3 regions of the Paenibacillus sp. GCM10028914 genome follow, and region 2 is predicted to be linked to each of the others. Evidence: predicted binding sites of a transcription regulator. Region 2 holds the regulator's gene; each other region holds the start of a gene.
What was found. Region 2 encodes Rex, which represses fermentation and respiration genes when NADH is low (regulators of the CRP and FNR family bind a similar motif). Its sites were predicted from a motif close to TTGTGAAATATTTCACAA; they were not measured.

Region 1 (4,620 bases), on a different contig from region 2:
CATATAAGCCCCAACGACAATCGGATTGTTCTCGTCCAGCACATGCGGGAATTCCGGTGCCTGTTCCCCTACAAACTCCTGGACAGTTTCCCGGTTCGTAAATATTTGCACCCGGCGTTTCTGGTGCGACGTGAAAAAGCCGTCATAAGCCACAATGACCGGCAGGCGTACGTCTTCATGTTCGGCGATACGCAGTGCCATGATATTCATGTCATATACCGCCTGCGGCGAACGGGCGGTCAGAATCACCCAGCCGGTGTTAAGGCCATAGTAAAGATCTGAATGGTCACCGCGGATATCGAGCGGTCCGCTGACCGCCCTCGTCACCAAGTTCATAACCATCGGAAAACGAGTACCCGCCTGCACAGGAAGCTGTTCGATCATATACAGAAAACCGTTCGCGCTAGTAGCGTTGAATACCCGTGCTCCGGCTGCGGCTGCGCCGTAGCAGATTCCCGCTGAACCGTGTTCGCCATCGGCCGGAATCAGCTTGATATCGTGTTCGCCGCGCGTACGCATCATGTCAAGATATTGGGCGATTTCCGTAGACGGTGTAATCGGGAAATAACCCATAATATGATAGTTGATCTGGGCAGCCGCCATGGCGGCCATTTCGTTGCCCGATTCGAATACCGCCGTTTGAGCGGCTGGCACTTTTTGCTCCGTTATTTCTTTAATTTCCATGCTCATGATTTGACTCCCTCCGCAGTTAAATAGGGAAATGATTGCGGCACACGATGCTGTTCAGCATAATGCGGCTCTTCCAACATGGCAGCCAAAGCGGTGGTCGGGCAAGCTTCCACACACTTCAGGCAACCTTTGCAATACTGATAATCGATGCCTTTCATAAACATCTGCAAGTTGCCGCGCTTATCCGGTTTCTGCTCCCATACGATGCAGAAGTCCGGGCATACCGTATCGCAGGCGGCGCAGCTAATGCAGTCCTCCTGCTTGTATTCCGGCAAATAACCCTGCCGGGAGCCGCTAAGATCCTTCAGCACGCTGTTTGCCGTAACCTTCAGAATCCCGCCTAGCTCCTGCGTTTCAAATCCGAGAACCGGCTCCATTCTTACGAAAGCCGCTTGGCCCATAAGCCCTGCGCCGTTTCCTAAGGAAAGAAATTTCACTTCGTTATATCCTCTATCAAAAGTCCGCACATTCGGTTCCACGAGATGTGGTAGCTTTTTCTCAAAAGTTTTGCGAATAACTTGTCGCATATCGTCCGGGTTAAGGAAACTGCAAATCCGGAACAAAGCACCAAGCATCGCCGTATTGACTTTCGTTTTTTCCTCAACGGCAATTTTCAGCGCATCGATCGCGGCCAGTGTTCCCTGTGTCATATTCAGATCCGCAGCCACTTCAGAAAGGTCTCGCGCTGTATTCACAAGCACCGTTCCATCAGGCTGTAATCCACTTATGACATCTATCGTTTTATATAATGCTTCATGAAATACGCCGACTACATGCGGCTGCTCAATAGGACTGTGATCACGGATTTCTACCTCGGGATCGCAGAATCTTACGAAACTCTTTACCGGCGATCCTTTTTTCTCCGAACCATAGCTGGAAAAATTGGAACCGTTAAGTCCAGAGCCGGTCACTCCGGCTTCGGCCAGCATTTTTCCTGCCAGATTGGCGCCAAGCCCGCCGATGGATTCGAGACGGATCTCGAAAAATCCCAGTTTATTTTTTTGAGGCAAAATAGACATGTTCTTCTCCTCATTTCTTCTATGGTCATTAATCTCAGTTTAAAAGAAGAACCAGGCCGGGTTTGTGATTTTAGTCACAACTGAAAAAATTGTGATTCCAATCACCAATCCGACTTCGGAGGCGGGGTATACTGTCTTCTGATAATCCAATTGCGAGGGTCTTATGCTGACTTTAACGATAATGAACACTTGAAACTAGGAGGAAAATAATGAATAACAATGCGACAGAACAAACCTTAAAGCACCAGCCGTCCATGTTCTGCTTTCAATGCCAGGAGGCATCCAAAGGAACAGGCTGTACGATTGTCGGAGTATGCGGCAAACCGCATGATGTGGCGAATCTTCAGGATCTGCTGATTTATCTGCTAAAAGGTATCTCTTTTCTCAGTCTGGATGTCCGGCTGCCGGAAGTGCTTGAACAGCGCGTATCGCTGTTTATCATGGACTCCTTGTTTGCAACCATTACAAATGCCAACTTTGACCGCGAGGTGTTTGTGGGGAGAATCCGAGAAGCAATTGCGCTCCGCGGCGAGGTACGAGGCTTTTATAACGAACAATATCCGGATGCAGCGGCTACTCTCCCTGATGCTGCCGTCTGGGAAGCGGATAACGAAGCCGCTTTTGATGAAAAAGCACGTACGGTTGGTGTCCTCTCCACACGAAGCGTTGACATCCGTTCACTGCGCGAATTGATTACTTACGGCTTGAAGGGGATGGCTGCTTATACATACCATGCTCTTCACTTGGAGAAGGATGACAATGAATTGAACCGGTTTATGCGTCGTGCACTTGCGGCTACGCTTGATGACAGCCTTGAAGTGCAAGACCTGGTAGCTTTAACGATGGAAACGGGGAAATACGGCGTAAACGCAATGGCGATGCTTGACGAAGCGAATACTTCCGTTTACGGAAATCCGGAAATTACGAAGGTAAATATCGGGGTTAGAAACCGGCCCGGCATTCTCATCAGCGGCCACGACCTGAAGGATCTGGAAGAGCTGCTGAAGCAGACGGAAGGATCTGGCGTGGACGTGTATACACACAGTGAAATGCTGCCTGCCCACTACTATCCTGCATTCAAGAAATACGAGCATTTTGTAGGCAATTACGGAAATGCCTGGTGGAAGCAGAATAGCGAATTTGCAACCTTTAACGGACCGATTCTGATGACGACCAACTGTATTATTCCACCGAAAGACAGTTATAAGGACCGTATTTATACAACGGGCAATACCGGCTTTCCGGGCGTCCGCCATATTCCAGAAGGAACGAACGGCGCTGCCAAAGACTTCTCTGCACTGATCGAGCAAGCAAAAGGGTGCCCCGCTCCAACGGAACTTGAAACTGGCGAGATTATCGGCGGCTTCGCCCATGCCGCTGTGATGAATGTGGCCGATCAAGTTGTCGATGCCGTGAAATCCGGTGCGATCCGCCGCTTCTTCGTCATGGCCGGATGCGATGGACGGATGAAGTCCCGCAACTATTACACCGACTTTGCGGCTGAACTTCCGAAAGATACAGTGATCCTGACTGCAGGCTGTGCCAAATATAAATACAATAAACTGGATCTAGGCGAAATCGGCGGAATTCCGCGGGTTCTGGACGCCGGTCAATGCAATGACTCTTACTCCCTAGTCGTTATTGCATTGAAGCTGAAGGAAGTATTCGGCCTTGAGGATATTAACGATCTGCCGATTTCCTACAACATTGCCTGGTACGAGCAAAAAGCGGTTATCGTGCTGCTTGCCCTGCTCTATCTTGGCGTCAAAAATATTCATCTGGGTCCTACGCTCCCTGCATTCCTGTCGCCTAACGTTGCCAAAGTCCTCGTAGAGAACTTCGGGATCGGCGGCATTACCAATGTGGAAGATGACATGAAAATGTTCCTAGGTGCCTGAAAAAAAGAATGCCCTTCGTCGGGGCATTCTTTTTTATTCTGTATTTATTCTCACAATGTACTACGCCGCAGCTCATAAAAATACTGCACAATGGGATGCTTCAACTTTATCTTCTCGGACATGTTTAAAATCCGCTTTTTCCCAACTCGTCTGTCCACCAAAGCTAGAATATTCAATAAGATATCATTGCTCTCTAAGTTTTCATCTATAGAAGTAGATAGGAACTTATTAGCTACAACGACAAAATTCGATTTACTTATTGATGTCTGTGCTGACAAAAGCTCTTTTGCAAGTTCTGTTATTTTTCGATTTCTTGCAATTACTTTTAGACGATCCTCCGGAACGGTTCCTTTGGTATCTTGTCTAACCGCTTCAATCTCTTCATTGCTAATCGGGATTTGAATATTGGGATCATTCTTAATTTCCTGCTCTGTCTGATACCATCGGATTGAACCAGCGCTATCACTCATATTGAATACATTCTTTTTATCTACGGTAATATAACAATTACCTGCTTTACCAGGTAAATAACTATAGCTCGTTGCGCGGTATTCGACCTTTCCACTCAACGCAGGAGAGAGAAAGCTCTCCAATTGTTGTTTCAATTTACTCCAGGACATGAAATCCTCCTATGTTCTATATTATCCGTACCTACCTGAGGCAGTCATTTTATTATCCATCATACAATAAGCCACTTACAGATCATAACATATCTTCTTATACTTCGACCTTTATTGATACCCAAGAACCTATTGTAATAAGAAAAAAAGCTGTCACTCGCTATAGACGATGATGACAGCTTAGAGTTAGGCTATGAAATTCGGCCGCTCTCTACACTAATGACGCGATCTGCAATGTTCATGGTAGATTTGCGGTGTGAGACAAGCACTACGGTGCGCTCTTCCCCTTCTTCTTTTAACGACTTCAGAATAATCCCTTCGTTCAGACTATCCAAGTTACTCGTAGGTTCATCCATCAGAATAAGCGGAGCATCATAGAGAAATGCACGCGCA
Region 2 (4,620 bases):
GTTTATATGTTCAACCAGACCACGTAAATCTGTTTCTGGCTTTAAATCAAGTTTCAAAGTGACTGTATCCTGTTTAATATCTATTTGAGAGCCTTTCACGCCATCATATTCAGATACAACATTAGCTAATGGATTCTTAAGAGCCATTTGCCGATACAGATACCATCCACCAAAAAGCATGGATGCAGAAATAACAACGGTCAGAACGATAGGAACAATACGTAGTTTCAATGAAGTTCCTCCTTGTACAAAATATATATCTATGCGAATACCTAGTTGCAAGACTTCCTATAAATCAACACTATATACCCTTTGATACATCTATGAGTATATCATATCTTATATACGAAATTCATATCAACCTGTGAATATATTAAAAATTATTTTTTAAAATTTTATGTAATCGCTTTTATTTATAACAAGCACAAACACTCCACTGTAAGTACAATGGAGTGTTTGTAATTTATTGGTTCGGTAAAACAATGTCCTCACCAATTGGTTTTCCATCCTGAAAACGGTAAAACCGATATTTTGATTCATTATTCAGAGTATATAATAACTGCCAGACATACTCGCCTTCATACATACCAGGAACAAGTCTTTCGATGACGGCTCCAGGTAAATCAGCATGAATCTGATTACGAATCTGAGCTTCCGTCATACCATCACTTAAAGCCTCGGAATGCACCGTTTCAGGGCCTCCTACTGGCTTATTATCCTCCGTAAACTTCACCCATACCATAATTCCCTTGTTGTCAGCATCCTGCCCCGATACAACCCAGTATATACTATCCTTATCCCAGACTGATCTATAGGTTTTATCCGTTTTTATTAATCCCCCGTACTCCTGAGCTGCTGTTATCGCCAGCTTCTCTTGGTTCCAAGGGTCAGACATAACATTTGAATAGTATATTTGGAAAGCCAACAATATGAGCAAAAATCCGGAAACGCCGAGGAGTATCCGCTTTGTCTTTTTCTTCACCTGCGTTCCCTCGCTCCCTTGTTATTTTCTAGAGGGTCAACAACCGTTCGAATGCACTTTGAGCTTCACGGCGAATCTTCTCTTCATCTAAAGTTAAGCAATTTCCATTCTTGACGATCTGTTTACCATCTACCCAAACATGCTCAACATCTTTTGCACTTGCGGAATAAACAGCGTGTGAGATGAAATCTGTATGTGGCAAGAAATGCGCTTGATCTGTATTCAACGCGATAAAATCCGCCTTCATTCCAGGAGCCAGAGTTCCAAGTCCTTCTAAGAAGAGTGACTTCGCACCATACTCAGTACCCATACGCAACGCTTCCGAAGCCGGAATTGCCGTGGGATCACCAGTAACACCTTTATGAATGAGCGCAGCTAATCGCATTTCTTCAAACATATCTAAGTTGTTGTTGCTTGCAGGACCATCAGTACCTAAAGAAACGGTTACTCCAGCCTTAAGCAATTCTGGTACTCTTGCTACACCACTTGCCAGCTTCAAGTTACTTCCCGGATTATGAGATACCGCAACCTGATGAGCCGCCAAAATCTCAATCTCCTCATCCGTTAAATGAACCCCGTGAGCTACAAGTGCCGGTCTGGAGAAAAATCCTAGCTTCTGCAAGTGAGCTACAGGTCTTAATCCATATTCCTGAACATTCTGCTCTACTTCTGTAGTCGTTTCCGACATGTGAGTGTGCAAGGGTAAGTCCAGATCATGAGCAGCCTGGACGAACTTTTCAATGTAATCAGGAGGACATGTGTAAGGTGCATGCGGCGATATCATGGTCGTAATACGACCATTTGCTGCGCCATGCCAATCCTTTGCGAAGGCAATAGCCTCATCGAGCTTGTGCTTCTGGACATCAGGAGCACACAAACCGATTACGCCGCGTGTAAGTACCCCGCGCATACCCGATTGTTCCGTTACAGCAGCGACCTGATCCATATGATCATACATATCAAGGAAGGTCGTTGTTCCTCCCTTAAGCATTTCAATTACGGAAAGCGACGTTCCCCAGTATACATCATTCGCTGTGAACTTTGCTTCCATTGGCCACATCTTCTCCTGAAGCCATACTTGAAGAGCAAGGTCATCTCCATGTCCGCGAAGAAGCGACATAGCTGTATGACCATGCGTATTAATTAACCCTGGCATGAAGAAGAGATGTGTACCGTCAATAACTTCTATATCTTCCTCGACTACAGGCTTTTCTTCACCGATATAGGTAATTAGGTCGTCCTCAACTACCATATAACCACGGAGAACAGACTTTCCTTCCCGTAGCACGGCAAAGGTACCGTTTGTAATCATCCATTTATGCTTCTTCATGTTCGGTATCTTCCTTTCCATTAACCAAGTAATAGGCCAGACTTTGCAGATCAGTTGTGAAGTCAGCCGTATGGATTCGGATATGAGGCGGTGCTTTCAAAATGATTGGAGCGAAATTAAGAATCGCTTCAATACCTGCCGAAATAAGATTATCGGCAACAGCCTGCGCTTCCACATCTGGAACGGTGATGATACCGATTCGTATGTTATATTCTTTAATTGTTGCCGTCAGTTCTTCCATTGGCTGTACAACAATATTATTAATCTTGGTGCCCACTTTTGGACTGTATGCATCAAAAATAGCTACAATTTTCATATTATCTTTCAGAAAAGCATTGTAGTTAGACAAGGCTTGTCCAAGATTACCTGCACCCACAAGCACTACGTTAATTTGTTGATCCAGCTTTAAAATATGACGGATTTTTTCGATTAGGTAACTGACATCGTATCCAATACCCTTTCTACCGAAATCTCCAAAATAGGCCAGATCCTTACGAATTTGTGCTGGGTTTAGATCAAGTTTTTGCCCTAACTCTTGTGAGGACACAGTTGCTACCTCACGAATATGAAGCTCATTCAAATAGCGCAAGTAAACGGGCAGTCTGCGAACAACGGCCTCTGATATTTTATCCGATTTCATGCATGCTCCCCCTAATGATAATGTCAAATTATAATTCGACTTGTTATTATACTGTTCCTTCTCCATGAAGCCATTCCGTAATACGAGGTACCATTTGCTCCGTTGGCATATGTTCCATTTTAGGCCCTGGAAGTGAGTACAAAAAATGTTTTCCATAATAGGATTCAATTACACGGGTATCATATACGATGACAATCCCTTTGTCTTGTGCAGTCCGTACAAGTCGCCCAAATCCTTGTTTAAAACGAATAACAGCCTGTGGCACTGAAAGCTTCATGAATGGATTTTTCTTCTGTTGCTGGAGCAGCTCACTCTTCGCTTCCACTAATGGATGATTAGGCGGTTGAAACGGCAAACGAACGATTGCAAGACACGTCAAAGCTTCACCTGGGATATCTACCCCTTCCCAGAATGAGCTGGTACCCAGAAGAACCGACGCGCTGCTGTCCTGAAATCTGCGAATCAGTTTGGTTCTGCTCGTTCCGTCCATCCCTTGTCCAAGAACCGCAATGTCACTTGATGATAATGCTTCTTTCAATGGTTCATAGACCTGTCGAAGCATCCGATATGAAGTAAATAACACCAGCATTCTTCCCTTAGTTGCCATTGCGGCATCTTTAAGGGACTGAACAAGTGTATTTACGAAAAGCGGATCTCCCACTGTGCCCTTGACACTCGGGAAATCTCTTGGAATTAACAACAGTGCCTGCTCTCTGTAGTTAAAAGGCGAAGGCAGTTGGACCGTGTTAAGACGTCCCAGGTCTGAAGCTTCCTGTAGCCCTAAATTATCGATCATGTACTGGAATGATTTATCAACAGAAAGTGTTGCAGATGTCAGAATCACACTTTGTTTTTTATCGAAAAACAATTCCTTCAGTTGTCCACTTACATCGACAGGCACCGCATACATCTGAAGAGACTTACTTCGAAAATTCCCGTTAGCCTCCATCCAGTAAACAATACCCTCATCGTTTAAAGTCATAAAAAACTTCAAATTCTCTCGATGTGAGGCAAGATCCTTGAAAAGTCCATTGATATCGGTTATTAAGCTATCAGCACTATAGTCATCCAATTCTTCTCGTATCTCTGATGTGAGCGTATCTCCCTTACGAACGACATCACCTAAGATTAGATGAATTTGATTCTCAAGCTCGGTTAAGCTATCCCAGTCCTTAGGCTTCTTCGAAGGAGTAAGCCGAAGCGTAAACTGCCCCGTCTCCCCTGATGCATCTCCGCGTTCAGGAAGAATATTAAACAGATTGTCATTTAGACGATCCCAAGTCTCCTTAACCGTTATAAGATCAGGAAAGATCCGATCTATAACTGACGTCCATTCCCCCGCCTTTTCATGGGCCGAAGTTTGTAATAATTGACGCAAAGCCGGTAGCTGTCCGTTACGACTATCCTTATAAAGCCGTGTAAGGGTATGTACTACCGAAAAATATTTCAAGTTAAGACCTAGATGCTTACCCGCTACGTCTTCCAGATGATGAGCTTCATCAATCACCAGGCGTTCATATGCAGGTAATAGCTGATGATTTGCCTTCACATCCGTGAAGAGTTTTGAATGATTCGTAATGACTACATCCGCAATACCTGCCTCATGCTTTGCACGATGGTAAAAACATTTTTTAAACCATGGACAAGCTCGGCCCAAACAAGAGTCTG
Region 3 (4,620 bases), on a different contig from region 2:
ACGGTATCAGGTGAAGGAATACTTGCTTAAACCCATCCGGCGAGATGAACTGTTTGCGGTACTTCGAAAAAGCGAGGAAGCGCTCATCCGTCAGGCTGATTTAGAGCAGCGTATAGCTGCTAGTGAGGCATACCTAGACCATGTGAAGTCGAGTAGATTAATGGGGATTTTGATGAAGGAAGAGGCTTCTACACAGGATGTTGAGGAGCTTTCGCAAGTGATCGGGATGGAATCCGTGGCTCGTCCGTTTCGTGTAGCAGTAATGAAGTATATATATGAAGATGGAAATCAGATGAAAAGCGAAGATCTGAAGCAGCTGGTGAAGCATACGATGGAGCCTAACTGGAGTCTAGTTCGTGCTTGTTTCTTCGATGGAGAAGGAAAATTAGTTCTAATTGGAAGTTTGGATAGTCAGTTCGAAGATCTCTCCCGCCAATTCACGGAAAAGGAAATGGATGGACTTATGGTCGGTATTAGCCGGGAGGGGTATACCGCAGACAATCTCCCGGAATGTTATCAGCAAGCGATTATCGCTCTTAGCTATACATTCATTTATCCCAATGTGAGACGGATGAGTTACGGGGATATCGAAGGAGAGGCAAGGAGTTATCCGATGCCGGATGAGGAGATTCGAAGGCTTGGAAATATGCTCGGAACAGATCGAGAGCGAGAGATGAAGGCACTTCTGTTATCGATTTTCCATATTGAGCACATGCCTCATGTGCAGGTCGATTATTTGGAACGGGTTAGCAAGCGAATGAATGAGCAGGTATTTGATGAGGTGTTCCGTATTTACGGAGAATCGCTTGTTGAGGTGATCAAGCTCTATCGTAAGACGGGGAGTCTGGATAATTTCCGCCACTTTCATGATTATTTCCGAAGTCTGGAGCATTTGCTTCTAATGGTGAACGACTATGTGCGAAGTATTCGAAGCGCGCACAGTGAACATGCTGAGATTAAGGCGGCAATTACTTATATGGAGGAACATTATAATAGACCGCTCAATATGGCTATGGTCAGCAATCATGTGTCTTTAAATTATTCGTACTTTAGTGAGGCTTTTAAGGCACATACGGGCGAGAGCTTTGTTGTATATCTGAAGAAAATCCGGATTAATAAAGCGAAGGAAATGCTTAGAAATCATACATTGAAGCTTGCTGACATCGGGAATAGCGTCGGTTTCGAGAATGCAAAGCAATTTACTCGGGTGTTTAAGGAATTGGAAGGTATACCGCCTCATGAATATCGTATAAAAGTATTATCTGATGCGGAAATTAGGGATGTTTAGTAGGAGTAAGGATTCATTTTACATATATTGGTCTTCCATTCGTCGGATAAAACATGTAATCTATGAAAATATTAACAAACAACTGACAAATCAGGATCTTTTGACGAAGGAAGTGAATTCATGGAAGTTGAATCCCTGCTTCAAGTGGAGAAATTGGCGCTGAAGAAAATGAAGATTTTCAAACAAAGCAAAATTCGTTATTTGGCACGGTCAGCGCTAGCAAGTATGTTTATCGGTTTTGGTGTTATTGTCGCCTTTAAGACAGGAAGCTTTTTCTATAATATTCATTCCCCGGGGGCATACCCCATGGCAGCCTTAACCTTTGGTGCAGCTATCATTCTAATCGCTTATGGCGGTGGGGATCTGTTTACAGGCAATACCTTTTATTTCTCATATGCCGCTCTTCGCAAAAAACTACAGTGGCTACAAGTCGTAAAGCTTTGGGTGACAAGTTATATTGGCAACATCATAGGTGCCTTTGCGTTTGCTCTTTTGATTTACCTGACAGGATTGTTCAATGATCCAGCTGTGAACGGTTTTTTGATGGGGGTGGTCGAGAAGAAGATGCATGCCCCTGTGTCAGAGCTCTTTTTTCGAGCCATTTTATGTAACTGGTTAGTCTGTCTCGCCTTTTTCATTCCGATGGGTTTGAAGGGGGATGGACCGAAACTGTTCGCGATGATGCTGTTCGTGTTTTGTTTCTTCATTTCTGGATATGAACACAGTATTGCTAACATGTGCACCTTTGCAATTGCACTGGTCGTAAACCATCCGGATACGATTACACTTGGAGGAGTATGGTACAATCTTGTACCTGTGACCATTGGTAATTTGATCGGTGGAACTATATTTATGGCATTCATGTACAACTATGTAAATAAACCGTTTATGGATGAGACAGGCGAATAATCTTTAAACAGAAAAAGACACCTAAAGCATCAGATGTCCAAGCGTGCCTTGGCTTCTTTGATGCATTAGGTGTCTTCTATTTATATGAGACAAACAATGATATATGTGTGAATTCTAATGCTTTTTCATGGCTTATTGAGCAGGCTCAAGAAGAGATAGCGTCATTTCCATCTTGCGTGTAATCTCTTTCTGCCATTTCGCGTCACCAAGCTGAATGGCAAGGTTGAGCAGGTCTAGGTAATCGTCAACCTGTAGGTTGGTACGTTGATGATTCGATCTCATAGGGCTCGGGTTCTCCTTTATATGAAGTATCTCGAATATATTCTCACTGCGTTCTCAACCACATGGTAATGATAATCATTATCATGTTCTTCTACCCCTATTATAATGTCTTCTCACCGGATTGCAAGATATATTACGAAAATTGCTGACGATATTTCCGCGGTGACATACCCTCTTGTTTGGAGAAACAGGAGGTGAAGTATGCAGCATGGTTAAACCCGACGTCTTCAGCAACCCAGCTTATGGTGTGATCGGTTTGCAATAACAGCAGCTTAGCTTTTTCGATACGATAGTGCAGTAAGTATTCTACTGGAGAGCAACCGAATTCCTTTTGCATACAGCGGGCGATATACACGGGATGAAAGTTAATACTTTCTCCGAGTGCTTGTGCCCGGAAATTCTCTCTGTAATGTGTACGTAAATAGGCAGCTGCCTGTTCGGCACAAATTGAATGTGGAGAAGAAATCGGGGGATCCATAGCTGCAGTAAGCTGCTCGAATAACTCTTGAAACAGGACCTGTTGTTGCCATAACGATTGGACCTTATGACCATTTTGGACAAGAGCAGCGAGTGAATCCAACAAATCGAAAGCCTTCTGTGGTTGTCTTAAATTTCCGTACTGGGGGACCTTAACCGTAAAGTAGTTTGGAGAGAAGGGTTGAAGCTCAGATAATTCCTCTTTTTTAGATGAAGTATTATACCCCTCTGAGCTCCATCCTCCTGAGGTCTGAAAATGCAGCCAATAGTAAAGCGTATCTACCGTGCAGCCTTGGGTAGGGAAATGGTGGGTGTCCGGGCGCAGAATAAGAAATGATCCGGCATCGATATCAAATGCACGTCCGTTCTCCGTTACATATAAGCATCCTTTACAGACGACAAGAAGATCGAACACACCGATATTTCTTCTGTTGGGGTGTTTGGCACCCTCAGGAGCTTCAGTGATTCCACTAATGATGTACTCAGGAAGTGGGGGGACTGTAAAGTGAAGAATAGTCATATAATGAGTTCCTTTCCTCCATATTGAAGTTTGTATTTTTATAGTTTACGTTCATAAAATGATATTTTAAAACCAGTATACCATCTATAATTAGAAGCTGTTGTAAGTGACTATCGCTGAATTACGCTTCAGCTTGAGAAGAAGGTTGGATGTTTGAATGTTGGATAAAGACAAAACGAAATTTACATTATGGGTTCTGGCGTGGCCGATCTTCATCGAATTGTTTCTTCAATTTTTGTTAGGTGCAGTAGATACGTTGATGGTAAGCCGGATATCGGATGATGCGGTTGCTGTAGTCGGATTCTCAAATCAGTTGTTTCAGGCGATGACAACGCTGTTCATGACGGTGGCGAGTGGTGCAGGTATACTGATTGCACAGAAGCTTGGATCTCTTAAAAATCTGGATGCACGCAAAATTGCTATCATGGCTCTAAGTGTAAGCACATTAATCGGTGTGCTGCTGAGTGCTGTGTTATATATGCTGCCTACTCAAATCGCTTCTGTACTCCAGCTGCCTGATCGATTGTTGCCACTCGCAGGTACCTATATTTCTATCGTAGGCGGAGGTATGGTGCTGGTCGCTATGATGTCAACGATGAGTACAGTCATTCGGAACACAGGCAATACGAGGGGGCCGATGTACACGGCTGTTGTTATGAATATCATTCATGTGTTCTTGAATTATGGATTCATATTCGGCGCTTTTGGCCTGCCGCAGTGGGGACTGACAGGTGTAGCCATTTCAACTGTGATTAGCAGACTACTAGCCGTCGTAGCACTTATGTTCATGTTCCTGCGCTCGTTCGATTACCGGATCCACATCCGTGAATTCCGTCTATTCGATAAACCGCTGTTCAAGGAAATTATGAATATCGGCTGGCCGCTGGGTGTTAACATGTCCTGTTGGGTATTTTCTCAGTTGATCATTTATACGTTTATCGCTCAGTTGGGTGCGACGGAGCTCGCCGCTAGAACATATATGAATACACTCGAGTCTATGTGTTTCTTACTCGGAATGTCCATTGCTACTGGAGCACAGATCCAGATCGCGCATCTGTATGGAGCTGGTCAAACAAAGCAGGCGTACAAAGCTGCGTATCGTGCCTTTGGAATTGGGATTATTTTTGTCGGTGTGAATGCCCTA

Region 1: hcp (hydroxylamine reductase) is a predicted target of Rex. The motif match lies at 1,772-1,789, and genes of this name have one in related genera.
Region 3: ACFQV5_RS16055 (formate/nitrite transporter family protein) is a predicted target of Rex. The motif match lies at 1,349-1,366, and genes of this name have one in related genera.

What each region holds. Positions count from the first base shown of each region.
Region 1 is NZ_JBHTFO010000002.1:88,044-92,663, reverse strand. Features, by position in the region: gene ACFQV5_RS01265 (thiamine pyrophosphate-dependent enzyme) at 1-690, opposite strand, end outside; gene ACFQV5_RS01260 (2-oxoacid:acceptor oxidoreductase family protein) at 687-1,709, opposite strand; gene hcp (hydroxylamine reductase) at 1,919-3,607, shown strand; gene ACFQV5_RS01250 (SF0329 family protein) at 3,658-4,227, opposite strand; gene ACFQV5_RS01245 (amino acid ABC transporter ATP-binding/permease protein) at 4,419-4,620, opposite strand, start outside.
Region 2 is NZ_JBHTFO010000018.1:801,998-806,617, reverse strand. Features, by position in the region: gene ACFQV5_RS24415 (hypothetical protein) at 1-231, opposite strand, end outside; gene ACFQV5_RS24410 (cell wall elongation regulator TseB-like domain-containing protein) at 464-982, opposite strand; gene ACFQV5_RS24405 (amidohydrolase) at 1,011-2,312, opposite strand; gene ACFQV5_RS24400 (redox-sensing transcriptional repressor Rex) at 2,299-2,952, opposite strand; gene dinG (ATP-dependent DNA helicase DinG) at 2,999-4,620, opposite strand, start outside.
Region 3 is NZ_JBHTFO010000016.1:99,367-103,986, forward strand. Features, by position in the region: gene ACFQV5_RS16050 (response regulator) at 1-1,288, shown strand, start outside; gene ACFQV5_RS16055 (formate/nitrite transporter family protein) at 1,409-2,197, shown strand; gene ACFQV5_RS16060 (hypothetical protein) at 2,330-2,479, opposite strand; gene ACFQV5_RS16065 (helix-turn-helix transcriptional regulator) at 2,613-3,476, opposite strand; gene ACFQV5_RS16070 (MATE family efflux transporter) at 3,634-4,620, shown strand, end outside.